3 regions of the Absiella sp. AM09-50 genome follow, and region 3 is predicted to be linked to each of the others. Evidence: predicted binding sites of a transcription regulator. Region 3 holds the regulator's gene; each other region holds the start of a gene.
The links. Region 3 encodes HrcA, which represses chaperone genes, less so after heat shock. Its sites were predicted from a motif close to TTTTAGCACTNNNNNNNNNNNAGTGCTAAAA; they were not measured.
Positions count from the first base shown of each region.

Region 1: the regulator HrcA is predicted to act here: its motif matches at 4,224-4,254, upstream of htpG (molecular chaperone HtpG).
Region 2: the regulator HrcA is predicted to act here: its motif matches at 10,235-10,265, upstream of DW114_RS07840 (ATP-dependent Clp protease ATP-binding subunit).

Region 1 covers NZ_QVFI01000001.1:344,635-355,885, reverse strand. Annotated here, with positions in the region: gene rlmD (23S rRNA (uracil(1939)-C(5))-methyltransferase RlmD) at 1-1,041, opposite strand, end outside; gene DW114_RS01765 (HAD family hydrolase) at 1,035-1,646, opposite strand; gene DW114_RS01760 (hypothetical protein) at 1,705-1,944, opposite strand; gene htpG (molecular chaperone HtpG) at 2,228-4,165, opposite strand; gene proB (glutamate 5-kinase) at 4,350-5,153, shown strand; gene DW114_RS01745 (glutamate-5-semialdehyde dehydrogenase) at 5,140-6,384, shown strand; gene DW114_RS01740 (isocitrate/isopropylmalate dehydrogenase family protein) at 6,458-7,459, opposite strand; gene DW114_RS01735 (citrate synthase) at 7,462-8,796, opposite strand; gene DW114_RS01730 (aconitate hydratase) at 8,938-10,860, shown strand; gene DW114_RS01725 (adenylate kinase) at 10,925-11,251, shown strand, end outside.
Region 2 covers NZ_QVFI01000006.1:145,762-157,012, forward strand. Annotated here, with positions in the region: gene DW114_RS07790 (MurR/RpiR family transcriptional regulator) at 1-639, opposite strand, end outside; gene DW114_RS07795 (PTS sugar transporter subunit IIC) at 845-2,161, shown strand; gene DW114_RS07800 (sulfatase-like hydrolase/transferase) at 2,161-3,627, shown strand; gene DW114_RS07805 (hypothetical protein) at 3,657-3,836, opposite strand; gene DW114_RS07810 (radical SAM/SPASM domain-containing protein) at 4,290-5,387, shown strand; gene DW114_RS07815 (hypothetical protein) at 5,472-5,765, shown strand; gene DW114_RS07820 (CCA tRNA nucleotidyltransferase) at 5,762-7,114, opposite strand; gene DW114_RS07825 (class I SAM-dependent methyltransferase) at 7,203-7,760, shown strand; gene DW114_RS07830 (sensor domain-containing diguanylate cyclase) at 7,770-9,581, shown strand; gene DW114_RS07835 (HAD family hydrolase) at 9,553-10,197, shown strand; gene DW114_RS07840 (ATP-dependent Clp protease ATP-binding subunit) at 10,324-11,251, shown strand, end outside.
Region 3 covers NZ_QVFI01000001.1:456,344-467,594, reverse strand. Annotated here, with positions in the region: gene DW114_RS02305 (UvrD-helicase domain-containing protein) at 1-2,533, opposite strand, end outside; gene DW114_RS02300 (hypothetical protein) at 3,933-4,151, opposite strand; gene dnaJ (molecular chaperone DnaJ) at 4,398-5,513, opposite strand; gene DW114_RS02290 (polysaccharide deacetylase family protein) at 5,528-6,778, opposite strand; gene dnaK (molecular chaperone DnaK) at 6,762-8,573, opposite strand; gene grpE (nucleotide exchange factor GrpE) at 8,589-9,224, opposite strand; gene hrcA (heat-inducible transcriptional repressor HrcA) at 9,234-10,247, opposite strand; gene pgeF (peptidoglycan editing factor PgeF) at 10,556-11,251, shown strand, end outside.

The DNA.
Region 1 (11,251 bases), 110 kb from region 3:
GATTTTTGCATTCACAATGGCATCATTCACTGCATCCTTATTGATTTCTACACCAATGACTTGTTTCACTTTATGTGCCATACTCATACCAATCGTTCCAATGCCACAATATGCATCCAAAACCTTTTCATTTCCTGTTAGTTCCAACATATCAATGCCTGTTTGATACAATACCTGTGTTTGTTCATGGTTGATTTGATAAAACGACTTAGAAGAAATACGATATTTTAAACCACATAGTGTATCTTCAATATATCCTTTTCCATACAGTACACGTTCCTGATCACCTAACACAACACTTGTTTTTCGTGTATTTACATTTTGTACAATCGTTGTGATATTAGGAAACTTATGTAGCAACGCATTCACAAAGTTCTTTCTTGCGGGGAACACATTTTGATTGATTACCAATACCACCATGATTTTACCACTTTGTTTGCCATAACGTAATAATACATGACGAAGTAAGCCACGTCGCTTATCTTCTTCATATGGTTCAATGCGAAGTTTTTCCATCAAGGATACGATTTCTTCTACGATTTCATCACAGATTTCCGGATGCAACAAACATCGTTTATAAGGGATGATCTTATGCGAAAATTCTTCATAAAACCCTGCTTGAATATGTCTGTTTCTATCTTTCTGAAATCCTATAATCATCTTATTACGATAATGATATGGTTCCTCCATTGTTAGAATATCTTTAACTTGTAAAGGCAGTTTTGCATCTTTACACAACTTAATCAATTGATTCTTCTTAAAATCTGATTGCGCTTTTGCGTCCATATGTAACAAATGACAACTGCCACATTTTTCAAATATCGGACAAGCTGGTTTAATTCTTCCCGGATGTTTTTGATCGACACGAATAAGTTCTGCCACATATCCTTTCTGAATACGCTTTTGTATCCTTGCCTGTACCTGTTCCTTTTCAAACACATGACGAACCAATACTTTATCTTTTCCTACATAAAAGACACCGTTGCCATCTTCATCAATAAATTGAATATTACCTTTTACGATTTGCTTTTCTTTTAACATGTTGTTTTCTCCAAATATGTATTCACATATGTTTCTATTTGATCACTCTGATCTAATGTAATCCCATGTATCCCCATTTCTTTTGCGGCGATAATGTTTTTTTCATTATCATCAATAAACAAACATTCCTCTGCTTTTAAATTATATCGTTTTAATAAAATCTGATAGATTCTTGTATCCGGTTTTACGATTTTTTCTTCATAAGATAATACACAGCCATCACTCCAATCAAAGAATGGCTGATTTGCTTTTAAATAATCTGCACTGTCTTTACTGATATTTGATAAAATATAAATATGGTATCCTTCCTTTTTTAATCTTTGCATAAGTGAAAAAGATATTTCCATTGGCTGCATTAATTTCATCCAGTCTTTTAAAATAATATCAATTTCTGTTTGATACTGAGGGTATTCTTTATGGTATATTTCATATAAGTCTTTCATAAACAAAACGCCCTGATCATATTTTAACCATGCATCATGTGAAAATATTGCCTGACATACCTTTTCTGTCAAAGCTTCATCATGAAAAATTTCTTTATAATACGTTACAGGAGAAAATGTCATTAAAACATTTCCAATATCAAAAATAATATTTTTTATCATATCTATCTACCTCACAGATACATTGTACTAGAAATTGTAAATGAAAAAAAGTGATTTCTCACTTTCTTCCTAATGACCATCGATATAATTTCTCTTTTGCCTCATCTACAGAACAAACTTCTATACCATCTTTACAAATATATGCAATTAACTGATTCCATTCACTAACGGGAAACATGTCATCATTAATTTTCATCACAAATACGATATGCATCCGAAAGATTGCTGGAATACGTAAATCAGATAAACAATCTTCACCAGTATGTTTGAATATATATTCCAACAATTCCTCTCTCATATTCACATTCTCCTTTCTGTATAAAAATGTATACTATTTTATATATATCGTTTTTTTATAGAAAACGGCGTTTTTATACCTTATAAACCTAAATTTTATTGTAAACAGGACTATCTCATATTTTATACATTATGAAACAAAATGCTGCTGATTTCCATATTATGTATTTTAAAAGCCCTGATATCAGTATAATTTATATCCCCTATAAAAGTCAATTGAAAAGCGAAAAAAAGAAGTGACAGTAAACTTTTTCTGCCACTTCATTCAACATCATGCAAAACGATTATTTTGTTGCTCTTACCATGAATTCACAGATCTTTTTAGAGAATTCAGCTGGATTATCAATTGGGAATCCTTCAATCAATAATGCCTGATCAAATAACAGGTCTGCATATTCTTTTACTGCATCCTTATCTTCTGCATATACTTTCTGTAATGCTTCAAAGATTGGATGGTTTGGATTGATTTCCAGGATACGTGAAGCTTTCATACCATAAGGATTGCCTTCTGGCATAGCACTTAATACTTTTTCCATTTCAAATGACATACCTTCATCACTTGATAAGCATACTGGATCATCTACCAAACGTGTAGAAATCTTAACTTCTTTTACTTTTTCACCTAAAGCTGTTTTTAAGCCTTCCAGCATATCTTTGTTTTCTTCAGCTTTCTTTTCTAATTCTTTCTTTTCTTCTTCACTATCTAAGTCTAAATCACCCTGAGAAATATTTTTGAAGTTCTTTTCTTTGAATGTGCCTAAAATCTGTAAAACAAATTCATCAACATTATCAGTTAAGTACAGGATTTCATAGCCTTTGTCTTTAACCTTTTGAACAGCAGGCATCTGATCGATTTTTTCAATCTTTTCTCCACTCATAAAGTAGATGTTTTCCTGTCCTTCTTCCATACGTGCAACATATTCATCTAATGTAATCAGTTTTTGTTCCTTGCTGGAGTAGAACAATAATAAATCCTGTAACAATTCTTTATTTGCGCCAAAGCCATTATATACACCAAATTTAATCTGTAGACCGAATGTATTCCAGAATTTTTCATATTCTTCACGATCATTCTTCAACATCAATAACAGTTCAGATTTGATTTTCTTTTCGATACGATTTGCGATTACTTTTAACTGACGATCATGCTGCAACATTTCACGAGAGATATTCAGATTTAAATCCTGAGAATCTACCAGACCTTTCACAAAACGGAAGTGTTCTGGAATTAGTTCATCCGCATTATCCATGATGAATACGCCACGGCTGTATAACTGTAAACCTTTCTTGTAATCCTGTGAATAATAGTTCATAGGTGCTTTACCTGGGATAAATAACAAGGAAGTAAAGCTTACATTACCTTCTACAGAGAAGTGAATTGTCTTTTGAGGGTCTGTGAAGTCATTGAATTTACTCTTATAGAAATCGTTGTATTCTTCTTTTGTGATTTCATTTTTACTTCTCTTCCATAATGGAATCATAGAGTTCAATGTTTTCAGTTCTTTTACTGTTTCATATTTCACATCTTCTGGTTTTTGCTCTTCGCCATCTTCTGGTTCTATACGTTTTTGTTCTTCTACCCACATCTCGATTGGATAACGGATGTAATCAGAGTATTTCTTAATCAAACGTTCAATTTCATACTGCGCTAAATATTCATCATAGTTTTCATCATCTGTGTTATCTTTTAGATATAAAGTAATGGTTGTTCCACAATCATCTTTGCTTGTTTCTTCAATTGTATATCCATCACTTGCATCACTGCTCCAGATATATGCTGTTTCTTCACCATATTTTTTAGATACAACATCTACACGGTTTGCGACCATGAATGCAGAATAGAAACCAACACCAAACTGTCCGATGATATCTACTGCATCTTCTTTTTCATCTTTTTCTTCTAATTCCTGTTTAAATGCGAAAGACCCACTTTTTGCGATCGTACCAAGGTTTTCTTCTAATTCTTCCTTGTTCATACCAAGACCGTTATCACTAATACTTAAAGTACGGTTTTCTTTATCGATTTCCAGGTGGATCTTGAATGCATTCTGATCAATATCACTTAAATTCTCGCTTAGTGATTTATAGTATAATTTATCGATTGCATCACTTGCATTAGAAATCAGCTCACGTAAGAAGATTTCCTTATGTGTATAGATAGAATTGATCATTAAATCCAACAGACGTTTTGATTCAGCCTTAAACTGTTTTTTTCTTGCCATGTTCATTTACCTCCTGTTAGCACTCTTTTCATAAGTCTGCTAATAGTATAGGACTTTTTCTTAGCACTGTCAACACCCTAGTGCTAAATTTTATAGAAAACTTCGCCTTTTCCAATTTATCATTGCCCGTTCATAAAAACTCGTCTATAATATAAGAAACAATTTACAAAGGGGTTGTAAAAGAATGAAAGAAATGAAAGATATAAAACGAATTGTTGTCAAAGTAGGTTCTTCCACGATTACGAGAGAAAACGGATTAAATTTAAGAAAAATTGATCAGCTCGCTATGGTGTTAAGTGATATAAAAAATAAAGGAATTGATGTAGTACTTGTCAGTAGTGGTGCTGTCAGTGCAGGTGCCAGTAAATTAAAAATGAAAACCCGCCCTTCCCTTATGCGTGAAAAACAGGCAGCAGCAAGTGTTGGTCAATGTGAATTAATGTTTATCTATGATAAATTCTTCTCACAATATGGACAGACAATCTCACAGCTATTGATCACAAAAACGATAACTGCCAATGAAACACCACGTGTCAATGTAATCAACACAATGGAAACTCTGCTTCAGTATGGGGTGATTCCTATCGTAAATGAAAATGATTCTATTGCATTTGATGAAATTGCTTATGGTGATAATGATACTTTATCTGCGATTACAGCATACTTAGTACATGCAGATCTGCTTGTGATTTTAAGTGATATTGATGGTTTATATGATAAAAATCCCAGTAAGTATGATGATGCAAAACTAATTCCCGTCGTAGATGGTATCAATTCGCATATACTTTCTATGGCAGAGGATGCTTCCAGCAATGTTGGAACGGGTGGAATGATTACCAAATTACATGCGGCACAATATGCAAGTGAGCATAACATTCCAATGATCATCGCCAATGGTAAACAGCCATCTATTTTATACGATATATTAGAAGACAATTATAAAGGAACATTATTTGATGTAAAGGAGGAGTCATATGGAACTCATTGAATTATGTAAGGCAGTAAAAACAGCAAGCAAGGATATCATGAAAGCATCTACTGCACAAAAGAATGCGGTATTAGAAAGTATTGCGCAAGAAATTGAACAGCATATGGATGAAATCATGGTTGCTAATCAAAAAGATGTGGATGAAGGTGAAAAACGTGGCATGAATAAAGGCCTGATTGATCGTATGCATTTAACAAAAGAACGTTTAGCACAGATTGTTGTCGGTGTTCGTCAGGTGAAAGCATTAAATGATCCTATTGGTGAAATCGAAGATATGAAAACCTCACCAAATGGTCTTCAAATAGGGAAAATGCGTGTTGCCTTAGGTGTTGTCGGCATGATTTATGAAGCCAGACCAAATGTTACGGTAGATGCTGCAGTTTTATGTTTAAAAGCTGGAAATGCTGTAATTTTAAGGGGTAGTAAAGATATTCTTCAATCTAATATCGTGTTGGTAAGACTCATGCGTCATGCTCTTGAGAAACAAAACATGAATCCTGATATCATCACATTATTAGAGGATACTTCAAGAGAAACCAGCAGTCAGCTGATGCGTATGAATGATTATTTAGATGTTTTGATTCCAAGAGGCGGTGCTTCTTTAATTAAGACCTGTGTAGAAAATGCCAGTGTACCTGTTTTAGAAACTGGGACAGGAAACTGTCATGTTTATGTAGACAAAGACGCAAAGCTTGAGGATGCCCTTTCCATCATAATTAATGCGAAAACAAGTCGTACCAGTGTATGTAATGCATGTGAAAGTGTCTTGTTCCATAAAGATATTCCTGATACTTTTATAAAGGAAGTCATTGATGCATTAAAAGTGCACAATGTTATCATTCACGCTGATCAGGATATATGCTTATTAGATGATACTTGTATATTGGCAAGTGAAGATGACTATCACAAAGAATATCTTGATTTGGAAATATCCATGAAAAAAGTTGATTCTTTACAAACAGCGATTGATCATATCAACACCTGCAGTACCCATCACAGTGAAACCATTGTTTCTGAAAACTACAGCAGTATCCAGCAGTTTATTAAAGAAGTAGACAGTGCCTGCGTATATGCCAACGCTTCTACACGATTCTCTGATGGATTTGAATTTGGACTTGGCGCAGAAATTGGTATCAGTACCCAAAAACTTCATGCAAGAGGTCCTATGGGGTTAAAAGCCTTAACAACCCAAAAATATATCATTTTGGGAAATGGGCAGATACGACAATAATGGTACAGGATATTCTCCTGTACCTTTTCTTTATATTGCAGAAAAAACAGAGCATGATTTTGCTCTGTTTTTGTTATGCTTGTAAATGTGCAATGATTGCATCACGGTATTCTTCTGTTGTGGAAGTTCCATGCAAATCAGGTGTCAAGACTTTCGCTTCCTGTAAAACAGCATCTACTGCCTGACGAATGTTAGCGGCACATGCGTCTTCTCCTAAGTATTCCAGCATCATACATGCTGACCAAAGAATTGCAGTAGGATTAGCGATATGCTTTCCGGCGATATCTGGCGCACTTCCATGTACTGCTTCAAACATTGCATAATCGCTGCCTAAATTACAGCTAGGAAGTAATCCTAATCCACCAATCAATCCGCTTGTTAAATCTGATACGATATCCCCATAAAGATTTGGCATGACCATGATATCAAAAGTTTCAGGGCGCATAACTAACTGCATACAAACGTTATCGACGATTTTATCATCTGATGCAATCGTTGGAAATTCTTTTGCGATTTCATGGAAGATATCCAAAAACATACCATCGCTCATTTTTAAAATATTCGCTTTATGTACACAAGTAACCTTTTTACGTCCATGATCTACTGCATACTGGAATGCATCACGAATGATACGCTCACTTGCTTTTCTTGTGATAATTTTAGTCGCATGTACAGTGTTTTCATCAATTTTTTCTTCTACACCAACATATAAATCCTCTGTATTCTCACGGAATGTGACAATATCTACATCTGGAAATGGTGTTTTTACAGCAGTATTGCTTTTTGCGGGACGAATATTTGCATATAAATCATATTTGTTACGTAAAGTAACGTTCAACGATTTAAACCCTTTTCCAATCGGCGTTGTGATTGGTGCTTTTAATAAAATACGATTTTTTTCAAATGAAGCATATGCCTCATCAGGAATCAGTTTTCCATTGCGCTCATATTCGGCTTCTCCTACTTCAAAGCACTCAAATGCAAGTGGTGCTTTTGCCGCTTTTAGTATCTGTAAAGTCGCATCACAGATTTCTGGTCCTATGCCATCTCCCTTAAATACAGTAATTGTTTTCATTTCTATCGCTCCTCCATCTTCTTATATTCTTTTGTTGATCCTACATATTTCGTAGCCGGACGCATGATTCTTCCATCGTACAGCTTGTTTTCAATATTGTGTGCTAACCATCCTATTGTTCTTGCTAATACAAACAATGGGGTATACATATCTTCTGGAATCCCTAACATCTGATATACAAAGCCACTATAGAAGTCTACATTGCTGGAAACATTAATTCCCTTTACATCCAGAATGACTTCTTTTGCACATTGTTCAAAACGCTGATAAAAGGCATATTCTTTTTCTTTACCTTTTTCCTGTGCAAGTTTTGCGATATGTTCTTGAAGCACTTCACTTCTTGGGTCGGATAAAGTGTAGATTGCATGTCCCATACCATAAACAAGCCCACTGTAATCATAGAACTGTTTATGCATGATACGATAAATCAACGCTTTGATCTCTACTTCATTTTCACAATATCCAATTTCATCAATGACTGCTTTCATCATGCCGGAAACCTTCAAATTTGCACCACCATGACGTGGCCCCTTCAATGCCCCGATTGCACCTACCATACTGGAATAAAAGTCAGTACCTGTTGATGAAATCACCACATTGGTAAATGTAGAGTTATTTCCACCACCATGATCAGCATGTACAATTAACATCATATCTAATACCAGGGCTTCCTGATGCGTAAAGGAATGATCTCCTCTGGACATATAAAGGATGTTTTCCGCAATGGACATATTTTTCTGACACTGGTGAATAACTAATGATTCTTTATGATAGTAATGCATCTTGCTTTGGTAGGCATAACAGATAATACTTGGCAGTTTCGCTAATATATTTAACCCCTGTTCCAACGTATTTTCTACACTGATATCATCTGGTGCATCATCATAATCATATAAGGCAAGCACTGCCTGCTGTAATCGATTCATTAGATTTTTACCTGGCATATGCAAAAACTTTGTTTCAAGAAAATCACCAGGCAGTTCATAATGATCCTGTAAGATTTTCACAAAGGTCTGTAATTCTTCTCCATTTGGCAAATATCCAAACAATAGTAAAAAGCATACTTCTTCATATCCATAAGGACGGTTCCAATCACGTCCGTGGATGATATCACGTAATTCTATACCGCGATAAAACAGCTGCCCCTGGGCATCCCGTTTGACTTCTTCTACGTATTTATAACCGACAACATCGGCAATTTTGGTTAATCCGACACGTACACCTGTGCCATCTTCATTACGAAGACCTTTTTTTACATCATATTTGCGAAACAGATCATTGGGGATATCTGTAAATTCCAGTGACTTTTTATATAATGAATTTAACTGTTTATTCATGATGGTACCTCCCTTTTTTATTTATTTTTCAATGTCTTTCAATATTATATCATAATTTTCATAAAGTCAATGAAATATTTTCAGATTTTATGTTATAATAAAACACGTACACTAAAAATATAGCGGAAAGGAAGAAAAAATATGCTAACAATTACAGAAAAAATTATAAAAGCTCATCTGGTGGAAGGTGAAATGCATCGAGGAGAACCAATTGCGATCCATATCGATCAGACCCTGACACAGGATGCAACTGGTACGATGGCGTATCTGCAGTTAGAAGCAATGGGGGTAGACCAGGTAAAAACTGAATTATCCATCAGTTATGTTGACCATAACACACTGCAGAGTGGTTTTGAAAACGCTGATGACCACAAATATTTACAAACTGTCGCTATGAAGCATGGCGTAAAATTCTCTAAACCAGGCAATGGTATCTGTCATCAGGTACATTTGGAAAGATTCGCAAAACCTGGAAAAACTTTATTAGGAAGTGATTCTCATACACCTACAGCTGGTGGTATAGGTGCATTGGCAATTGGTGCCGGAGGACTTGATGTTGCCTGTGCCATGGCAGGAAGAGCATTCCATTTAACAATGCCAAAAGTAGTAAATATCATCCTGCACGGCTCTTTACAGCGTGGTGTCAGTTCTAAAGACATTATCTTAAAAGTGTTACAGCTGTTAAGTGTAAAAGGCGGTGTTGGAAAAGTTATTGAATATAGTGGAGATGGTGTAAAAAACCTGAGTATTCCACAGCGTGCAACCATTACTAACATGGGGGCAGAATTAGGCGCAACAACTTCTGTATTCCCAAGTGATGAAATCACTTATGAATTCTTAAAGAAACAGCATCGTGAAGAAGACTATGTTGAATTAAAGGCTGATGAAGGTGCTGTATATGATGAAACTTATGAAATTGATTTAGATACATTGGAACCAATGATTGCAATGCCTCATTCTCCTGATAATGTTTTACCTATCAGTGAAGTGCTTGGCATGAAAGTTGATCAGGTTGCCATTGGAAGTTGTACAAACTCTAGTTATCGTGACATGATGACAGTTGCCAATATCTTAAAAGGAAAAACTGTTGATCCTGAGGTATCTCTTGTTATTTCACCAGGTTCTCGTCAGGTATTGAATATGCTTGCTAGCAATGGTGGATTATCTACCATGATTACTGCTGGCGCAAGAATCCTGGAAACAACATGTGGACCATGTATTGGTATGGGACAATCTCCTATCACCAACGCTTTATCCTTGCGTACCTTCAACCGTAACTTCTATGGAAGAAGTGGAACCCTGAGTGCTAAAGTATGTTTGGTTTCTCCAGAAACAGCTGCCGCAAGTGCAATTGCCGGATACATTATAGATCCAAGAGTTTTAGAATTTGATATTCCTGAGGATCCTGAATATTTTACTATTGATGATTCTATGATCATTGAACCGGATATGGAATTATCTGCGGAAACAGAAGTTGTTCGTGGACCAAATATCAAGCCATTACCTATCAATACACCATTAAAAAACACAATCACAAAGAAAGTCATGATCAAAGTAGATGATAATATCACAACCGATCACATTGCACCAGCAGGCGCAAAAGTATTGCCTTATCGTTCTAATATTGAAAAGATTTCTGAATTCATCTTTATGAATGTGAAAGCAAGCTTCCATGATGATTGTATCGCGAATGATGGTGGATTCATTGTGGCAGGCAGCAATTATGGCCAGGGAAGTTCTCGTGAACATGCGGCACTTGCGCCTATGTATCTGGGTATTAAAGCTGTTATCGCAAAAAGCTTCGCAAGAATTCATCGTGCAAATCTGATTAACTTTGGTATCATTCCATTCACTTTCGTTAATGAAAAAGATTATAATGATATTGATGAAATGGATACCTTAAAAATAACTGATTTATTAGATATCAAAGAAAATACACCTATCACTGTACAGAACGTAACCAAAGGCAAAACCTTCCAGGTAGAACATAATCTAACACAGTTGGATATTGATACCATCAAAGCTGGTGGAACATTAAATCTAATTCGTCAGAATCAAAAGTAACATAAAGCACTTTCGAGTGCTTTTTTTCATGCCTTATGCTATCATGAACATAAGAGGTGATAACATGATTCTATTGTTGGGCGGTGCGACACATTGTGGCAAAACCAAACTTGCGCAAAAACTTTTGGAAACCTACCACATCCCTTATTATTCTATTGATCATATCAAAATGGGATTAATCCGTGCACATATAAGTGATATTTGTGTTGAAGATGATAAAGCATTAACTTCATATCTTTGGCCAATTATGAAAGAAATCATTCTAACCGCGATTGAAAACAATCAGCATTTCATCATAGAGGGCTGTTACATCCCCTTTGACTGGCAGAAGGATTTTACAGAAGAGGAAAGAAAAAAAATTCATTACTGTTGCCTGATTTTTTCTAAATCG
Region 2 (11,251 bases), on a different contig from region 3:
CAATTGATTCTTTGGTGTCATCGTGACTAAGGTGAAAAAACACTTTTTCTGATGAAGATTTTTAACAATATCAAGATATGGATCTGTAAGTCCTTTTATTGAAAAAATGATACAAAGATCCTCTGAACCAAGAATTTCGCCAACATCTCGCATGACAACTGGATCAGTTATAGCTTCACAATCTACACCGATTTTTGAAAGTCGCATACGTAATTGCATGGCGGATAAGCCAGTACGGTTATAGCCAATGATTTTAACTTTTCTTGAATGAACAATTTTCTTGCCAAGTGCTTTTACTTCATTCATAGAAATCATCTGATTGATATTTATTAATTGTCTAGCATAAAAATTTGTGATGGCTTTCATAGAATCTTGCGGTTCATCTTCATTATTTTCATCATTTGTATTTGATACCATCTCTCTAGATAAGGCAAACTTAAACTCAGAGAAACCTTCATATCCAAGTTTTTGACACATTCGGATGAATGCTGATTTACTGGACTTTGCATTTCTGGCAATCATCTCACCTGTGCATTGAATAACAAAAACAGGATCCTGATTTAAAATATATTCTGCAATTAATGCTTCTTTTTTTGTGAAGGATGGCATGTTCTGCCGAATTAAATCTAAAGTTTTCATATAGAAACCCCCAATACATTCACTATGGTTATTATAACACAAAAAATTCCAAAAATGGACTATTTTCCAAATAAACAAGCAAAAAATGGACTAAAATGAAATAAAGTCCAAAATATACTTGAAATTTAGTCCAAAGTGATGTATAACATAAGTGTAATGAAAACGGTACCATTCATTTACGATAGAGAAAGAGGAGAATTAACTTATGGAAAAGTTTATGGAGTTTTTGGAGAAAACATTAGTACCTTTAGCAGACAAACTATCACGCAACCGTTATTTAAAAGCAATTAGCGAAGGATTTTCAATCTTATTACCAATCATAATGATTGGTGCAATCTTCACATTATTGGCGAATTTACAGATTGGTCCATATCAGGACTTTGTGACAGCAACACATTTGAAAGAGATATTCTCATTCGCGCCAACAATCACTACAGATTTTCTGGCAGTCTATGCTGTATTCCTGATTGGAAAAAGCTTATGTTCAAAATTGGGAGAAGATGCAAATGCAACCATTGCAGGAATTCTTTCATTGATGGTATTCTTCTTACTGATTCCCCTTGGCGTTCAGGGTGGAGAAGGTGATGCCCTTGTGACAATAGCGGCTGCACTTGGAACTAAATGGCTGGGAGCTGCTGGTTTGTTCTCCGCAATGATTATTGGTCTTGTTGTACCTACTATCTATGTATTCCTCATGCATAAAAACTTAACAATCAAGATGCCGGAAAGTGTGCCACCTACAATATCAAAATCATTTTCATCTTTAATTCCAGGCTTTATCATTGCATTCATATTCTGTCTGGTACGTTATGGTATGTCACTGACAAGCTATGGCAGCTTGAATCAATTCATCTATACGATGCTGCAAACACCATTGACAAATTTAGGCGCAAGTCCATTTACATTTGTGATTTTTATCTTAATGTGCTCCTTAATGTGGTTCTTTGGTTTACACGGTGGAATGATTGTTATGCCATTCCTTACCATGCTGTATCAGGCACCAGCACTTGAAAACTTAGAAGCCTATGCCGCAAATACAGCACTTCCTAATATCATCGTAAAAGCAAACTGGAGTGTTTATGCATCTCTTGGTGGAGCAGGTGGAACGATTGGTCTATGTATTGCAATGCTATTTTTCGCAAAATCACAACGTTATAAAACATTGGGAAAACTGGCATTGCCAGCAGGATTATGTGGGATCAATGAGCCGATTACCTTTGGACTTCCTATGGTATTAAATACCATTATGATCATTCCATTGATTCTTACACCTATCATTACCTTTGCGATTGCTTATTTATGTACGATAACAGGTATCGTACCACCATTAAATGGTACCGAAATTCCATTAGGCACACCTGTGATTTTCTCAGGATGGTTAGCTGGTGGAATACGTGTGGCAATCCTTCAGGTTGTATTGATTGCGATTCAGTTTATCATCTATTTCCCATTCATCAAAGTATTAGATCGACAAGCATTAAAAGAAGAAGCAGCTTTAGAAAGTGAGGAGGCGAATGCCTGATGAATAAAAGAAATATCGTTTGTTTTGTGGCAGATCAAATGCGTAGTGATGCTCTACATATCCATCATAATGAAGCAAGTATCACCCCTAATTTAGATCATATAATTGATGAAGGCGTTTCCTTTGAAAATGCTTATTGTCAAAATCCTGTCTGTGTACCATCCCGATGTAGTTTTTTAACCGGGTTATATCCACATACTTTAGGACATCGTACCATGCATTTTCTTCAAAATGAAGATGAGCCAAATATTCTAAAAGAAATGAAAAATAATGGATATGAGGTTATTTGGATTGGGAGAAATGATGTAATTCCTGCAGATCGTTTAAAAACTGATTATTGTGATGAATACTATGATGGTATCCATAAAGAAAATATGCGTGATCAGTTTGTGGATGCATTTGGCAGTATGAAAAAACATAATTCACAGCCGGTAAAGGAAAATGACGAGTTGTATTCCTTCTATATTGGGAAATTGAAGGATAGTGAAGGGTATGGAAAAACTGATTGGAATTGTGTACAAAGCGCTTTGGATTATCTTGATCGAAAAAGTAAAGAGCCAGATGGAAAACCATTCTTCCTTTATTGTACAATAAGCTTTCCACATCCACCTTATGCATGCGAGGACCCATGGTATTCTTCTATAGACAGAGAAAAATTAAATCCAAGAAGACCAGATATAGCTACCTTACCAGATAAAGCGAGTATGTTATACGATATTGCTAAGAAACAAGGACTTCACTGGGAGGAAGAACGTTTCAATGAGTTACGTGCCACATATCTTGCGATGGTTTCCAGATTTGATCATCAGTTTGGAATGCTTTGTGATAAATTAAAAGAACATAATTTCTATGACAATACAAATATCTTTGTATGGAGTGATCATGGGGATTATACTACGGATTATGGTATTGCGGAAAAAGTACAAAATTGTTTTGAAGACCCAATCAGTAATGTACCACTGCTGATTAAGCCTTCCATTGATATAGAAGTGAAAAAAGGAATTTCAACTGAGCTGGTAGAACTTGTTGATCTTCCTTCAACATTTGCGGATATTGCCGGTTTTGATTTAAGCTATGTACAATTTGGAAAAAGTCTTTTAGGCGCACTTGCTGCTCATGCACACAAAGGTTATGCATGTTGTGAAGGTGGAAGAATTCATGGAGAAGTGCAGGCAATGGAAAAAGGACATGGACCATCTTCACCATACTGGCCACGTTTATCTACACAGGAAAGTGAAGGACCACAACATACAAAAGCATGTATGATTAGAATGGGAGATTATAAATATACTATGCGTTTGTATGAAAAGGATGAATTCTATGATTTGAAGAAAGACCCGATGGAACTTCATAATATGATTGATGAAAAATGCTATCAGGATCAGATTCAAAAAATGAAACTACAATTATTAACGTGGTATATGCAGACAACAGATTATGTGCCAAATCGAAAAGATAAACGATAGAAAATAAAACCGCCGAAATGGCGGTTTTATTAAAGTTTTAATTTCTTTAGATCATCGCTGCTTACCTGATTACGGTATTCTTTCTCATATTTTAAATATGTTGTGTTTGTGATACCACATAATTCTGCTGCACTCTTAATAGATAATAAACCATAAATTCGATTTGCAACAATTGCTTTAAAATTCTCAGGTGGAATAAATTTTCTCATTTTCTTTGTCCTTTCTGAATAAATTAATTAAAATTTACACCACACTGTATAAAATAGTATACATTTATATATATGTATTTTTTGATAGAAAAACCGTCAGAAACATATAAAAAAGTCAATTTTTTTTACAAAAATTGACCATATAAGGTATGGATAAAAACGTATAAATTTTGATACAAATTTGCGTGGATAAACTTTTTATAAAATGTGGTAATTATTTTCTTCCATTTCATTATAACAAATATTCAAGATTATTCAAGGATGTGTGTAAATTAATCTTTTAAGATATTTTCTTTAGAAAAATGGTTTATATGATAGTTAGAATATTTATAACAATAATATAAATTTAAATTAAAAAGCATGCATAAAATCTATTGACGATAAAGCAAATAAAAGGTATCCTTTTAAATGAATAAATAATATGAAATATCATAAATAAACGAGGAGTATTGTATGAAAAATTTAAGCTTTTTGATTAAACCAGCCTCATCATCCTGTAATTTGAAATGTAAATATTGTTTCTATGCGGATGTGAGTGAACATCGTCAGATTAAAAGTAACGGTATTATGAAAGAAGAAGTTATGAAAAAACTGATTGATCAGGCCCTTTCTCATTTGGATGAGGATGGGGAAGTAACATTTGCTTTTCAGGGGGGAGAACCTACGGTTGCAGGCATTGATTATTTTAAAGCATTTTGCGCATATGTAGATGAAGTTAAAAAGGCAAAACAAAAAATACATTATGCTTTACAAAGCAATGCATACGTGATTGATGATGAATGGTGTACGTTCTTTCATCAATATGACTTTTTGATTGGCGTATCTTTAGATGGATATAAAGAAAACCATGATTATTTCCGTATTACCACAGGGAATAAAGCAACATATAAAACAGTCATGCAGGCGATTCATACATTAGAAAAATATGAAGTCCGTTATAATGTATTGACTGTATTAAGTAAACAGCTGGCAAAACATCCCAATAAACTATATGAATTTTATAAAAAGGAAAATATCCGTTATATTCAATTGATTCCATGTCTTGCGGGATTAGATGAGGAAAAAAATCCTTTTGCGCTGACACCACAGCTATTCGCAAGCTTTTATAAAGCGTTCTATGATTGCTGGTTGAAAGAAATGCAGGCTGGGGTGTATCGAAGTATTGGCTTGTTTGATAATATTATTCCAATGTACGCCGATGTGCCACCTCAACAGTGTGGGCTGCTGGGATATTGCAGTATTCAATTTGTTGTAGAAAGCGATGGCAGTATTTATCCATGTGATTTCTATGTATTAGATGAATATAAAGGTGGAAATCTGATGGAAATGGATTTGATGGATATCGCCAACAGTGCACCTATGCAGGGCTTTGTGAAAGAGAAAAAACAAATGAGTCCATTATGTGATACTTGTCCTTTTGTATCTATCTGTCATGGTAATTGTAAACGAATGAATACGTTATATTTTGATAAACAATATTGTGGATATCAGGATTTCCTAAAATATGCTTATCCAACAATGATTACGATTGCGAAACAGATGCAGCTGTAAAAAAATACAGCTGTTTTTTTAATTCTTACATAATTGGTGTAAGAATGCATGATATACTCAGCATATGAAAGGCGGGTGATCAATATGGCACTATTGCGTATCCATAAACAGGCATTTCAACTGGAACAGATTTTAAATCAGTTAATGCGAAAATCCCATCCACAGGGATATGAAATGGAAATCACAAGAATCTATGATTCTCCCATTCGTATGTGTGAGGATGTGCTGGAAGAGGTCAGGACCAGCGACAATTTTGAAACAATAGAAGAAATCAAACAGAAATACTGGCCTTATCAGAATTGTGTATTAACACAGTTAAGTGAAGAAATTGCACAGGCATTATGTGATGATATGGAGTATATGAAAAGATGCAGTTAATTCTGCATCTTTTGTCTGGCATAAGCCATTAGCTTTTCTTTTTCATTCATGGAAGGATCGTCAATCACCTGTTGATACAGTTCATCCAACATATCGCCAATTTGTTTATTCTGTAAACCTAACTTCATCATATCGTGTCCATTGACCTTTAAATCCTTTTTATGAAAGAAATCCTTTTCTTGATCGATTACCTTTAATAATTCTATGGAAGCATTTAAAATATCAATTTTCTCCTGAGCTTTTTCCATGTTTTTCGCATAATCATCTGCCATTTGTACATATAAGGCAGAAATTGCATATGCAATATCATTATCAAACTTAGATAAGAACCTGCGAAGGATTTTTCGATTGGCTTTGACATAATAATCATGATATAAGATCAAGGTACAGACCCGCTCTATGCTTTTATGGTCATAGCGCAGATCCATTAGATATGCTCTGGCTTTTTGTTCACTGATGAGGGCATGACGTTTATAGTGGGCAATGCCATCTTCTCCAAACGTTTCCATTTCTGGTTTTCCAATATCATGCAATACGATTGCCAGCTTACTTTCTAATGGGTATCCAATCGTATGATTTAACGCAACATCACTATGGCGAAAGATATCATAAATATGCCATGGGGTTTTCTGATCATGTCCATATAATTTGCTGTATCCTGGTAAAATCTCATCTAATACCTGATAATCATAAAGCATCTGTAAAAGATCTAGGTGCTGTGACAATAATATTTTATTAAATTCATCACGGATACGTTCTTTACTAATGTAGGATAAAGTAGGCGCAAGTTCTTTGATGGCCTGTTTCAAGTGTGGTTCTATAGAAAAATTTAAAACTGCAGAAAAACGAATCGCCCGTAAGATACGTAAAGCATCTTCTTTTAATCGTTCATAAGGATCTCCAACACAGCGGATGATGCCTTCTTCAATATCTTTTCTGCCATCAAAAGGATCATAATAACCATTTGTTGGATCATATGCAATCGCATTCATGGTGAAATCACGGCGTTTTAAATCTTCTAAAAGATTTTTAGTAAATATGACCTGGGAAGGTGCACGATGATTCAGATATGCTTTTTCAATACGATAAGTAGTGATTTCTATTGGTTCATTATTTACCAAAACAGTAATTGTTCCATGTTTGATTCCTGTAGGAATTACGATACATCCTGCCTGTTTAAAAATTTCCATGGTAGTTTCAGGCAGGGCACTTGTTGTGATATCAAAATCATGAACTTCACGGCCCATGAGCATATCTCTTACACAGCCTCCTACAAGAAAAGCTTCTTGATCATGTGTATGCAGCTGTTTTAAAACCCATAATATATCATCTGGTACGCATGTTGCCATCTTCTATCACCTCTGCTATTATTATACACAGGTTTGGTTGGTGAAACCAGTTATAATATTCTATATAGAAAAGAAAAGGATGATGAAAATGAAAAAAGTTGTAGATATTGCCCATGATATATTGAAAAATATAAACATAGAAAATGGGATATATGCGGATTTTACATGTGGGAATGGATATGATACCTGTTTTCTGGCATCACTTGAAAAGGTACAGAAAGTATATGCATTTGATATTCAGAAAGAAGCACTTCAACAAAGTATACAGGCGGTAAGTGAGCTTGGGTATTATGATAAATGCAGATTTATCCTTGATGGACATGAGCATCTAGATCAATATATTACAGAACCACTCGCAGGAGCCATCTTTAATTTTGGATATCTGCCACATGGGGATGAAAATGTCACAACTTTGTTACATACAAGCAGAATCGCTGTTCAAAAAGCATTGAAGCAATTGCAGAAACATGGTATGCTTATCTTAGTAATATACCCAGGTCATGATGAAGGGAAAAAAGAAAGCTGTTATTTTTCAGAATGGGTAAAAACTTTAGATTCACATTATTATTCCTGTATGGGTATACGCATGGAAAATAAAAAGGAATCTCCGTATCTGCTGGTGATAGAAAAGCTAAGAAATCAATGAGGGAGTTGTATGAAGAAATTTTTTCAACTGATGTTAATGATTGCCATGATTGCCGCATGCGCTTATGTAAGCGTGTCTTTCGTATGGTTTCAACATGGACTTTCAGATACTCTGTTTGAAGAGAATAAAGACAGGTTATTAAAAACTAATGAACAAAGTATTCATTTTGTGAAACAGACCCTGCAGGATTTTGAATCACAACTACAGTTGATTGCGGACTTTAGTACCTTGTATCATGAAAATGATCGAGAAGCAGTCGTCATGATGTTAGAAGAAATGAATGCGAAAAATAAAGCAATCGATTATGCGCTGTTTGATTTAGACGGTGTCGTATATACAACAACAGAAGTACAATTGGATATGGATTGGGAAAAGGTGCTTTCTTATTTAGAAGAAAAACGCGGACTTTATATTTCAGAAGCACGACATCTTCAAAATCGTGATGAAATCGTGCTGGCACTTCCCGTTATTGTAGATGGAAAAGTGCAGGGAGGCGTACTTGGCGTATATCAATCAGATTATCTGACTTCGATATTCAGTGAAGCATTTTATAGTGGTATCGGTGCGACCTTGATTGTACAAAAAGATGGCGCACTTGTATCTGGTTATCAGGGCATGGCTGTTCGTTCTGATTTTTTTAAAGAAATGCAGAAGTTTACATATCCAAATAAAGCATATGATCAAAATACGATGAAAACGGATATCAAACAGAATAAAAGTGGTTTTGTTGTTTTTGAAAAAGATCAGACAAGACATTATTTAAGCTATGCGCCCATCGGCATCAAAGACTGGATAGTGGTCAATATCGTAAATGCAGAAGCATTATCTCCACATTATTTTCAAATCATGGAACGTTCTATCTTATTATCTGTTAGTTATGCCTTTATATTTTTAGGCATCTTATGTATGTTGTTTTATATCGTAAGAAAAATGAAAAAAGCAGAAGAAGAACATGTTAGTGCTAGACGCTTTGAAATGCTGGCAAGTCTTCAAAAAAGTGCAATTATTTTTGAATATGACTGTAAGCGGCATTACTTACATGTATCTGATAACTATGAATATTGTTTTGGGATATCTTCCACCATCGCAAAGGATATTCATGAAGCATTGAAAACGATTGTGGATCTGGAAAATATCCAGCGTATGAAAGAACAGATACAAAAAGAAGGGCGCATTCAGCTGCAGCTACAGCTTTGGGACAGAGAACATTGTGCCCATTGGTTTGAAGTAGAGGGTGGCATTATTTATGATCAGCGTAAACAGCCTGCCTCTTTGATTGGATTTATCTATGATATACATTCTTCTTATATAGAGAAAGAACGACTACAGATTCAGGTAAATACAGATCAGTTGACACATACATTCGCAAAGGCAGAAATCATGCGTCAGATTGAAGATACATTAATCAATTTTAGTGCATCGAAACATGCATTATTATTTATTGATCTGGATAACTTTAAACAAGTGAACGATACCTTTGGGCATATCGCAGGGGATGAAGTATTGGCAAATCTTGGCAATGTACTGAATGAAGAGTTAGAAGGCATTGCGGGAAGATTTGGTGGAGATGAATTTGTTTTATTCATAAAAAATATAGAAGAAGGTATAGATGTAAAAGACCTGGCTTCACGCTTATTGAAAAAGGTAGAAGGATTAATGGCATATCCGATTGGCATAAGTATCGGTGTATCGATCTATGGAGAGGATGCACACAATTTAGATGAGTTGTTACTACATGCTGATCAGGCGTTATATGCATCAAAACATAAAGGTAAAGGAGTATGTATCGTATATGGAGAAGATAAAAGCAGTCATATTTGATATGGATGGTGTATTAATTGACAGTGAACCATCCAATTTAAGGCAGTTATATGATTTTTATAAGGAATATGGATTTGTGGCAGATGCAGCGTTTCTGATTTCGTTAGTAGGCAGTTCTTTAGAATATACATGGCGGGTCAGTATAGAAAAAATGAATAAAGACTGGAGTCAGGATGAATTCTATGAACATTTTGATGCTTATGCGAAAGAACACATGGTATCCTATCGTGATATCTTAAATTCTAGTGTAAAGGAAACATTAGTATGGTTACGGGCACATGGATATCATACCGCAATTGGAAGCAGCTCTACTTTGATGAATATCAAACGTATGTTAAAGGAATGTGAATTAGAAGGATTATTTGATTTGGTATTTAGTGGAGAGATGTTTCATGAAAGTAAACCAAACCCAGAGATTTATTTAACAATCGCAAAACAACTGCAAGTGGAACCAAAGCACTGTATGGTCATTGAGGATAGTACCTTTGGAATTGAAGCAGGAAAGCGTGCAGGTATGCGAACGATTGCTTTACAAGATACAAAGTTTTCAATCGATCAATCCCAAGCCGACGAGATGATTTCAAAGATTGCGGATATCCAAAAACTTTTGGCATAAAATAGATAGGAGAAGATTTCTCTTATCTTTTTTTATATTTTAGCACTCTGCACTTGACAGTGCTAAAATAAGTGTTATAATACAATTAGCAATCAATAATCAAGAGTGCTAAAAGGAGTTGATATTATGAACTTTGAAAAAATGAGTGAAAAACTGCAGGAAGTCATTATGCAGGCAGTGGAAATCTGTAAGAATTATCAGCATACCACCATCGACACGATTCAAATGTTAAAGGCGATATTTGAAAACGAGGTCCTGGATGGACTTTTTAAGCGATTGAATATAGATAAAACAAGAGCGTTATCCATCATTGATGAAGAAATGGGACGTGTTGCGAAATCAAGCAATGTGAATCCACAATTCTCCAATGAGGTAGCACAATCTTTTCAAAAGGCAGAAGCATGGAGTGATTCTGTATCAGAAACATATCTAAGTGTTGCCAGCGTATGGATTGCCCTGATGTTTAATAAATCTTATATTTCAAAACGCCTGGTAAAAGAATTTCATCTAAAGGAAGATGTATGCAAGGATGAAGAATTAAAACGCAGAGGAGGGAAGAAAATGGATACTCCAAATGCTGAAAGCAATGTCGAAGCATTAAGTAAATATGGACGAGATTTAGTTGAAGATGTTAAGAATGGCAAAATTGATCCGATTATCGGACGTGATGATGAAATCCGTCGTGTCATTCAGATTTTATCCCGTAAGACAAAAAATAACCCGGTATTAATTGGTGAACCCGGTGTTGGTAAAACAGCTGTTGTAGAAGGAATCGCATGGCGTATTATGAAAGGCGATGTACCAGGTTCCTTAAAAGAAAAGAAATTAATAGAATTGGATATGGGGGCATTGATTGCCGGTGCTAAATATCGTGGTGAATTTGAAGAACGATTAAAAGCTGTACTAGAAGAAGTAAAAAATGCAGATGGCAATATCATTCTGTTTATTGATGAATTGCATAATCTTGTGGGTGCTGGTAAAACAGAAGGTAGTATGGATGCAGCCAATCTGTTAAAGCCAATGCTGGCACGTGGAGAATTACGCTGTATCGGTG
Region 3 (11,251 bases):
GAACTTCAAAAACTAATTCGTTCCAACACATATTTAAAACACTTTGATAAAATTCATTGAGACATTTAATTAAATAATCTAGTTTTTCATTTTCTTCCATGTTAATTAGTTTTTCTACAGGAAATTTTATATTTATATTATTTGAAAGTAATAAATCAAATAAATAAATTGGATTTCTCGGATTCGATAATGCAGCTGTTAACTTACACAAATCAATACTTGGCTGAATTCGATATAAATCTCCATTAGAATCACTTTCAACAAAAACATCGTCTTGATTCTTTGCTTGCCTTAATATTTTTGATATTTGATAATTTGTTCTAACCAAAATTGCAACTGTTTTCTCAGATACTGATAATTTGGTAAAATTTGGATTCAGCTCAATTTCCACTTTTCTCTGTTTAATTTTTTCAAATAACATTTTATAAATAATATCTATTTCTTCTTCTTTGCTATATGTATATTCTTCAATCAATTCATTCACTGAAATCAATTGATTACTAATAGCTCCTATAAGCTTATCTTTCTTTTCGTTATATGGTATAAGTTTCTTTTCTCCCATATAATTGAATAATTTTGAAAATTTTCCAAGCAAACGCATATCCGTACGATAATTAATATTCAAAGTATACTCTTGCCATTCATTTCCATCACAACCCATTTTATTAAATGCATCCATGGTAGCTCCCCTGAAGCGATAAATGCTTTGCTTTAAATCACCAACGATAAAGAATTTAAAGTTCAATTTTCTTTGCATTGCCAAAAAAGCTTCTATTTGCGAATCATCAACATCTTGAAATTCATCAATAAAAATATATTTGTACTGATATAAATTTTTATTAAACGATTCATCATTTACACATTTGTTCAAATACAACATATATTCCGATAGATTAACCGAGTTATTTTCAGATAAAAAATCAGAATAGGTCTTTTCCGTTTCAATTATAACTTCCTGTATAATTTCTTTCATGTATGGCATTTCAACAATAGGTTTTCCAAATACATCTTCAGTTGCATCTTTTATATCGTATCCCTTGTTATATAACATATCAGCAAATTGCAACAACAATTTTCTAAAATCATATATACTGCCTGGAATACTACCGAAAAATATTGGTTCTTCTTCATTTTTCTTTTTTAAATATTCGTTGAAATATTGATCAAATATTTTTTGCTTATTGTAACTACCACTTACTGTAGAAAAGTCAACACCAATTCCTAAAGATAATGACGTATCTTTAATGACTAAATTTGAAAAGCTATGTATAGTAGATATTCTCATATTCTCTATTCCTGAGATCATATTCAAATATTTTTTATTACGAGTCAAAACAAAATAATTCATAAATGCTTGCTTCAACCTACTTTTCATATTTGTAGCTGCTTCTGTAGTAAATGTCAGCATAGCAATTTCATTTTTGACATCTAAAATGTTAGCATTACTAGCTTGATGACAAATAAACGATATTCGAGAAATCATTGAGAATGTTTTGCCTGTTCCTGCTCCAGCTTTTACAACTATATTTTTATCGATTGGAGCATGTTCTATCATATATTGCTGCAAATTAAAATTTGAATTATCAGTGATATATTGAAGATTTCTTTTTCTATCTGCGTCAATTAAACCGTTATAAATAATGAAATTAGAAGATACTATATTCTTTAAATCGTTTATAGTAAAAATTTCAAAATTAAAGAAACTAGAATTTCCATTGTTTATAACTATTTCATTTTTTTTATTTGAATTGATTATAAAATTTCTTCCTTTAAGATATAATCCTTCATCATCAAATTTATTAGAAATATTCTGGACAATCTGTTTTACTTCTTCTTCTCTTGAAACAAAGATTGACTGTTTAATTCCAGAAAAATATGCAGTCACTATACTACCAATATCAGAAATAGATATACCGTCTGGATATACTCTCAATTCTGAATATGGAATAGTCATATCATTATTGGGTTCTTTAATAACCTCAAAATGCTTTCTACATGTTATATAGACATCCCCAACCATTTTATCATATATTGTTTGATTTGATTTTTGATAAACAGATGCAATTTTCTTTGCAAATTTCATTGGATTTTCTATATCTTCAGCAAACAATGTGAACTCAGGTTCTGAAACAATATTTAATCCACACTTCTTATATTCGTATTCAGATAAGAATGGATAACACACCATATCCATAACCAAAGGATTTATACAATACTTATTATTACAGATGTTTACTAACTCAAACTTATAACTTCGAGCTTGTTTTTTTGGTGAACCAACTGGATCTTGGTATAAATTAGTTTCAATAATATCAGGACTAATCACTCTAATAATATTTGAAAAACTCCACCCTTTAACTTCAATTACAAGCATTCCCATATGCTCAATAAGCAAGCAAAAATCAAATTGTCTACCATTTATTTCACGATTATAATAACAGATTACTTCATCAGGCAAATTTGATTCTATACATTCGTATACCCTTTGTTCACCAGCATATGTTTTATCTTTAATATCCATCATCTTTGCCATAATTTTGCTCTCCCTTTTACGTTGACTGTGTTATTTTTCTATATTGATAACATCTTTTTTTCAATCAGCATACTTTTGATAAAAAACGTTCACAATTGAATAAAACTCCTTAGGGTTATTTTCAGATAGATCGTAAGCCGCAGAAAAAAATAACCAATATTTGATAATCTTTTTTTACCGTTGGTTGTAATATGATGAATGCACTTAATCTACATAAAAAGTCCATTGATATTTCTGAACTTATCGTCTACAATCATTCTTTTTTTGCTATTTTATTTAAACAGCTGGATAATTTTTCTAGAATAATGTTTCAATATTCACTGTCTTACCCGATTTTATATAAGCATTAACTGCTTCTTCTAACTCCCATTTAGCTTTCACCATTTAACTTACCATTTTTTGATTTCTTTATATTTTTCCAATTCTTATCCTTGTGTCAACTGGTTTTGCAGGATCACTTGGTATTGACCAAGCAAAAACCAATTCTCTCTGCTCCTCAATTTCTTTTATCAAAGCACAATACTTGAATTCGTCTTCGTGATACTCTCCATTTTTTGCTGTTTGACTTATATATTCAATTTTCGCCTCCGCTATCTAAACACAATAATCCCATGTTCTGACTCTAATATACATTATAGTCCTAAATGTGAGCTAAATCAATATTCCATATAATGCATAATGCAAGTAGTATAAACAGCAGAAGTAGTGTAAACCACTAGTGAGTTACTTAAGAAATTTAAGATAGAATACTGTTTTCATGTAATGAAAACCAATTTCGATACACACCCTCATAGAAAGCTAGAAAGGATCAAAGCTCATTTTTTGATCTGTTATACTGCATTATTGATTTGTCGTCAGATAGAACGCAGGTTAAATGATCAAAATACACATGTCACAACAGATAAGTTGATAGAAACATAAAAAAAATATGAATGTACATGATCTATATTATATGGTAGTCTATCAAGACAGTAAGACATTAAATGCGTTAGAGAAAGAAATACTGCTTCTATTAGATTGAAAGGACTATCAGCCAAAGGAGCTGGCAAAAATGATAAAAAAATTAACAAAATAATATTCATATACAACGCATTATATAGAATTAAAGCGTTGAAAACCTCTTAAATAAAGGGGATTTGATGTTTTACACTATTTGAAGTGTAAAACTTGAGATATAATAACATAATTATATTTTTATTAGATATTAATTAGAATAACATGCAATAGATAATAAGTATTCTAATCAAAATATCGGCTTAATCTCATTAACATTTAAGATATTAATCTATACTCTAAGGGGAATATAAGTTATTTATGACTATGCCATAAATAGTATTAACATAAATTTCCTTTCTCAAATAAAAAATCTTACTTCTATAATAATTAAGATTTTATTATATCAATCTATCTTTTTTTTAATACAATACTCTATGATTTTTTCATAGCCTTTTCTCCATGAAGCTTTCATTTGTGTCTGCTCATTATTTCTCCATCTATTCTCTTGACCACTCATTCTACTAAAATCCAAACCATATCCAAGTTTCTTCTCATCAAACGTAGCATATCGAACGTTTTTATTATATCCTGATTGATAGCTTTTTTTTCCGTATTCAGACATATGTATAATGACAATATAACTTCTACTACTCGTATTTTCAATATATCACTTAATTGATTTTCAAAAAATGAAGAACCAAATTTTTTATATCTAACGATTAACTAAGCAATACACTTTATTTTTATAATTCTTCAATTTTAAATTAAATAATAAACTCGAAACGATTCCTAGTTCCATTATATCTTTATTTTATCCTAAAATAATATACAATATAAAAAGAACCCATACTCTGGGTTCTCATCTTACTTATTTAAACGCATTCTTAAACTTTTCAAAAGGACTCTCATGTTCCTTCTTATTCTTGATCTTTTCATACAGTTCGCGCTCATCACGGCTAATCTTTGTAGGAATTTCTACCTTCACTTCCACATACTGATCACCTTGACCACCACGTGGTGATTTCACACCTTTGCCTTTTAAACGGAACTGCTGACCATATTGCGTACCTGCTGGAATGGTTAATTCCACATCACCATAAACGGTTGGCACATCCACCTTACAGCCAAGTGTTGCATCAATCGCACTAATTGGAATGGTGATACGAATATCATTGCCATCACGTGTAAACTGTTTGTGACGGCTTACCAGAATTTCGATATACAAATCTCCATTTGGCCCTCCATTCACACCACGTTCACCTTTATTTGGCACACGAACCTGCTGACCTGATTGAATACCTGCAGGAATCTTGATATTTAGTTTCACACGTTTGTGCTCATAACCTTTACCATGACATTTTGGACATTTATTAACAATGGTCTTACCTGTACCATTACAATCCGGACATACGCTTTGGCTCTGGAATACGCCAAATGGTGTACGCTGTTGTGTTGTGACATGTCCTGTACCACCGCATCGACTACATCCCTTGATATCGGACTTACTACGTGCGCCTGTACCATTACATTCATTACATAATTCATCTACATCAATACTAATTTCTTCTTCTTTACCAAAAATGGCGTCCATAAAGTCGATTCTCATCTGCATGAAACGATCATCGCCCTTACGTGGACCATTGCTTTGACGACGGCTTCCACCGCCTCCAAAACCTCCACCGAAGAAAGAACCGAAGATATCAGAGAAGTCACCAAATCCATCAAAGCCACCAGCACCTCCGCCAAATCCACCGGCACCATCCATGCCCGCAAATCCAAACTGGTCATAAGTTGCTTTTTTCTGAGGATCACTCAGCACTTCATATGCTTCATTTACTTCCTTAAACTTTTCTTCAGCACCCGGTTCCTTGTTGACATCCGGGTGATATTTTTTTGCCATCTTACGATATGCACGTTTTATTTCATCGTCGCTTGCCCCTTTTTGAATACCAAGGACTTCATAATAATCTCTCTTATCACTCATATCGGATCACCTTCCTACTCATCAAGACTGTATATAAACTGCGATAGCCCTGATTCCCCAAAAATACGGACTCTTGGCAACTGCAGCTTATCCATACCGGGTTCTATTTTACCATAATTTGTTGTAAAAGCCATACGTACGCCGCTATCTTTCATAATTTCTAACGCACTTTCTGTCACATCACCATAAGGATAACAATATACAAAGCCTCCGCCTATAATGGAAAAAGACTTTTTCGTATCCTTAATACCCGTATCCAGATCAACACAGCGAAGTGCTCCACCATGTCCACCATCACATCCACCAGTATGCATCGCATAGGAGTGTGATTGTAATTCCATACCATTTTCCTTCATTTCTTGAAAGGTATCAGGCAATGTGTCATCTTTGAATTTATTCATAATCAGAAACAGGGTTGCTTTCATATCATATTTTTTCAACAATGGATAAGCATATTGATAAATGCTTTTTGTTCCATCATCTACTGTTAAGGATACACTTTTCTTCGGTAAACGGATTTTACCATCCATGAAATACTCTAAATCCTGCATATAAACAGTTTGATATCCTTTTTCCTTTAAATATTTTAACTGATCTTCAAAATCATTCACTTCCAGCCAGTTCCCATTTTCTGCCTTTTCTCCATTCGCTTTGGAATAGAAATAATGATACATAAATACGGGAACATCTTTTGCGGCTTCTTCCTTTGTATTATCTGCTTGTTTTGTTTCCTTGATATCCTTTTGATCAATAAAGTATAACTGATCATTGACCATTACACCAATCGTTTTTTTATTTTTCATATAAATTGGATAACTGTCTTTTTGATTCATTGTCACAAGTGCATTCCCATCACCATCTTTTAAAGTATAGGAATCATTTGTAGTGATTGTTTCATTAAAAGGAAGATACCTGCTGGTCATTTTTTGTTTAGTAAGTGCAGCTGCTTCTTTTACATCTTCTGCTTTTACATAAACATCCTGATTTTTTAATTTAAAATATGCGGTATGCATATCCTGTTTATCCTTATTCTCCAGTTGCATGGTTACATTAGGATAAACTTTCGCAAATTCTTCATATTCATCCTTGTTCAGTTGATACAATGCCGCTTCCTTGTTTACTTGAACATATGGATGATAGAATTCTGTAATATCTATGGTTTTATGCGATGTATACACATAAAACGCAAGTAGACCACAACATACAAAACCTAGCGCAAGCACTAGGATTTGTAGTCGTTTCGTCGTTTTATTTCTTTTCTTCAAATTCTGCGTCTACGACATTGTCATCGTTGTTGTTTCCAGCATCTCCACCTGGATTACCAGTATTTTGCTGCTGCTGATACATCTGGGCACTAGCTGCCTGAGCTGCTTTTTCCAAAGCTTCCAGTTTTGTCTTAACAGCTTCCATATCGTTTTCATCTAATGATTTCTGTAAATCATCACGCAGTTTCTGAGTTTCTTCTTTCTGGTTAGCATCAATCTTATCACCATTGTCTGCTAACATAGAGTCGATCTGAGCGATAAATCCTTCAGCACGGTTACGTAAATCGATTTCTTCTTTACGTTTTTCATCTTCAGCTTTGTGTTCTTCAGCTTCACGAACCATACGATCGATTTCTTCATCACTTAAACCACTTGTATTCTGAATTGTGATAGACTGTTCTTTACCTGTTCCTTTATCTTTTGCAGATACGTGTACGATACCATTAACGTCAATATCAAATGTAACTTCAATCTGAGGCACACCACGACGTGCAGGAGCGATACCGTCTAATTTAAACATACCTAACTCTTTATTGTCGTTTGCCATTGGTCTTTCACCCTGTAATACACGGATATCTACAGCAGGCTGGTTATCAGCAGCAGTTGAGAAAATCTGTGATTTACTTGTAGGGATTGTTGTGTTACGTGGAATTAATACAGTCATCACGCCACCCATTGTTTCAATACCTAAGCTTAATGGTGTAACGTCTAACAATAATACATCTTTTACATCACCAGCGATAACACCACCCTGGATTGCTGCACCCATAGCAACTACTTCATCAGGGTTTACAGAACGGTTTGGTTCTTTACCTAATGCATTCTTAACAGCTTCCTGTACAGCAGGGATACGAGTAGATCCACCTACTAACAATACCTGGTGAATATCGTTCTTTGTTAAACCAGCATCACGTAATGCGTTACGTACTGGTTCCATTGTACGTTCTACTAAGTGTTTTGTCATTTCATCAAATTTTGCACGTGTTAATGTTGCTTCAAAGTGAAGTGGTCCATCAGCTCCAGCAGAGATAAATGGTAAGGAAATCTGTGTCTGTACCATACCTGATAAATCTTTCTTAGCTTTTTCACCAGCTTCTTTTAAACGCTGCATAGCCATTGTATCTTTTCTTAAGTCTACGCCGTTTTCTTTTTTGAATGTATCTACCATCCAGTCAACAACAACGTTATCGAAGTCATCTCCACCTAAGTGAGTATCACCATTTGTAGATAATACTTCAAATGTTCCATCTGCAAGTTCCAGGATAGAAACATCAAATGTTCCACCACCTAAGTCATAAACCAATACTTTTTGTTCGCTGTCTGTCTTATCAATACCATAAGCAAGCGCTGCTGCAGTTGGTTCGTTGATAATACGTTCTACTTCCAAACCAGCAATTTTACCAGCATCTTTTGTTGCCTGACGCTGTGCATCGTTGAAATATGCAGGAACTGTAATAACAGCCTTTTCAACTTTTTCACCTAAGTAATCTTCTGCATATCCTTTCAAATATTGAAGGATCATTGCACTTACTTCCTGTGGTGTATATTGTTTGCCTTCTAATTCTACTTTTTCATTTGTACCCATTAAACGTTTAATAGAACTTACTGTGTTTTTGTTTGTTACTACCTGACGTTTTGCAGCATCACCAACGATACGTTCTCCGTTTTTGTATGCTACGACTGATGGAGTTGTACGGTTACCTTCTGGGTTTGTAATAACCTTGCAGTCCCCACCATCCATGACAGCAACACAGCTGTTTGTTGTACCTAAGTCAATACCAATAATCTTACTCATAATCGTTTCCTCCTTTTATTCGCTTACTTTAACAAGCGTTGCACGCAATACACGGTCTTTTAACATATATCCTTTTTGTAAAACTTCGATAACCATACCAGGTTCTACGCCTTCTTTGGCTTCCTGCATCAATGCCTGATGGAAGTTTGGATCAAATGGCTTATCTTTTGCCTCAATTTCCTTTACGCCTTCCATTTCCAGAATATGCACCAGCTGCTGGTAAATCATTTCAAATCCTTTTGCGTAATTTTTTACGTTAGGATCATCTACCTTGACATCCAGTGCACGCTCTAAGTTATCAATAACCGGTAGCACTTCTGTGGCAAATCCCTGAATACGGTATTTACGAACGTTGTCAGCTTCACTTTGCAGACGTTTCTTTAAGTTTTCAGCATCTGCATATGCTTTAAAGTAAGCATTCTTACTTGCCGCAAGTTCTTCCTTCAGTTTTGCATTCTCTTCTTCTAATTCCTCAATGCGCTTTTTCTTGCCGAATTTTGCGCCTTTTTTGTCTTCTTTTTTGTTTTCTGTTTCTTCCTGTTTTTCTTCAGGAGTAGTTTCTTCACTGACCGTTTCTTTCACGTCTTCTTTTACTTCTTCACACGTTTCTTCTGCGGTCGTTTCTTTTTCTTTTACATTTTCTTCCTGCATGTTGACCTCCTATTGATTTTCTTCCCGATACAAGTCTTCGATCACTTTGCTCATATATTCCATTAAAGCAACAACTCGGTTATATTGCATACGTGTTGGACCGACAATCATCAACTCACCCTGTTCTTCATTGTTCAGCTTGAACTTACTGCTGACAACTGCAACATCATCAATCTGAATCAGGTCATTATCTCCACCAATCTGGATAGCGACATTTCCATCATGATTGGCAATCTGACGAAATAGTGAGCTGTCCTCTAACATTTTCATCAGTTCTTTCAGCTTTTCGATATCCGCAAATTCCGGTTGATACAACATGTTGGATTGACCACTGCAATATACGTTATCACTCGCAAATTTCATAAAGGCATTTACGAATGCTTCAAATAGCACTTCATGTCGTGCAACATGACTTGCTAACAGCGGTTGGATTTCCTTCATCTTATTCACAACTTCACCAATTGGCGTACCACTTAACTTATCATTCAACAAATCACAGCATGTCTTGATATCCTTGACACTGACATCTTCTCCAAAATGGAAAGTTTTATTCTCTGTATGTCCATGATCTGTAATAAAGATAGCCACAGCACTACGTTCGTTTAAGGGAACTAGCTGGATATGCTGTAAAGTCTGATACTTGCTGTCCGGTCCTAATACCACCGATGTTAACGATGTCATCTGTGATAAAATATCACAGCTTTTCTTAACGATTTCATCCATGGAATAATGGCGTTCAGAGAACACAGCCTGCAGGGAATGTTTGACACCTTCATCAAGCTGTTTCTCCATCAGATGTTCAACATAGAAACGATACCCTTTACTGCTTGGGATTCGTCCACTGGAAGTATGTGTCTTTTCCAAAAGGCCCATTTCCTCTAAGGCAGCCATTTCGTTTCGAATAGTAGCGCTTGAACAAGTGAAATCCAAAAGATCTAACAGACGCTTAGAACCAACTGGCTCTGCTGTTCTTGTGAACTCATCTACAATTGCTTTAAATATTGCAATCTGTCTTTCTGTCATCTCTGGTCCACTCCTTTCTAGCACTCCACTTCTATGTCTGCTAATAGTATATGACAATATTTTAGCACTGTCAACACTTTAGTGCTAAATTGCCAATAAATTTTCCTGTTGTTTGAAAAAAAGCCTGTTCTATCCTGTATTTTGTACTATATCACTCTTAAAAATTATCAAAACCTTAACAAACGCCTTGCCTTTATCCTTTATAATGTATATGGTTTGCATAACCGCACAAAATTTCATATACTATAGATATCAAATATTCATCGTTTGACATAGTATAATATGATAAAGAAAAAGGAAGGTAATTTATGAAAAAAATAGACTGGAATGGTGACATTCATATTCTGGCTGGGACCACATTACGTGATCTTGAAGCTTTGGAAAATAATAATATGGCGTTGCATGTTGGTGGAAACTTAGATCATGTCATAGAAAATCGAAAACATCTGTGTGATGCTTTAGGCACAGATTTGCAGCATTGTGTATTCGCAAAACAGACACACAGTGATCATATTCATTGTGTAACCCTTGATGATTTAGGCAAGGGTGCTTATGAACAGGCAAGCGCCATTGATGATTGTGATGCTTTATATACAAGAGAAAGCAATGTTTTACTTGGTGTATTTCATGCGGATTGTGTTCCTGTTTTGTTATATGATCCCATTCAAAATATCATAGCAGCCATTCATAGCGGCTGGCAGGGTACGGTAAAAGAAATCACACGTAAAACCATGGAGCATCTGATCACACAGGAGCATGTGGACCCATCGCATGTGATTGCCTATATTGGGCCGGCCATCGCTTATCGAAGCTTTGAAGTAGGTCGTGATGTTATTGATCAAATTTTATCTATGAGTTTTGATACATCCGGTTATATCACATATTTATCAGATGAGAAAGCCCTGGTGAACAATCGTGGATTAAATAAACAGATGCTGCTTGATGCCGGAGTACCAATGGAAAACATTACCATCAATAAATCTGATACATTTTCACCAAATGAT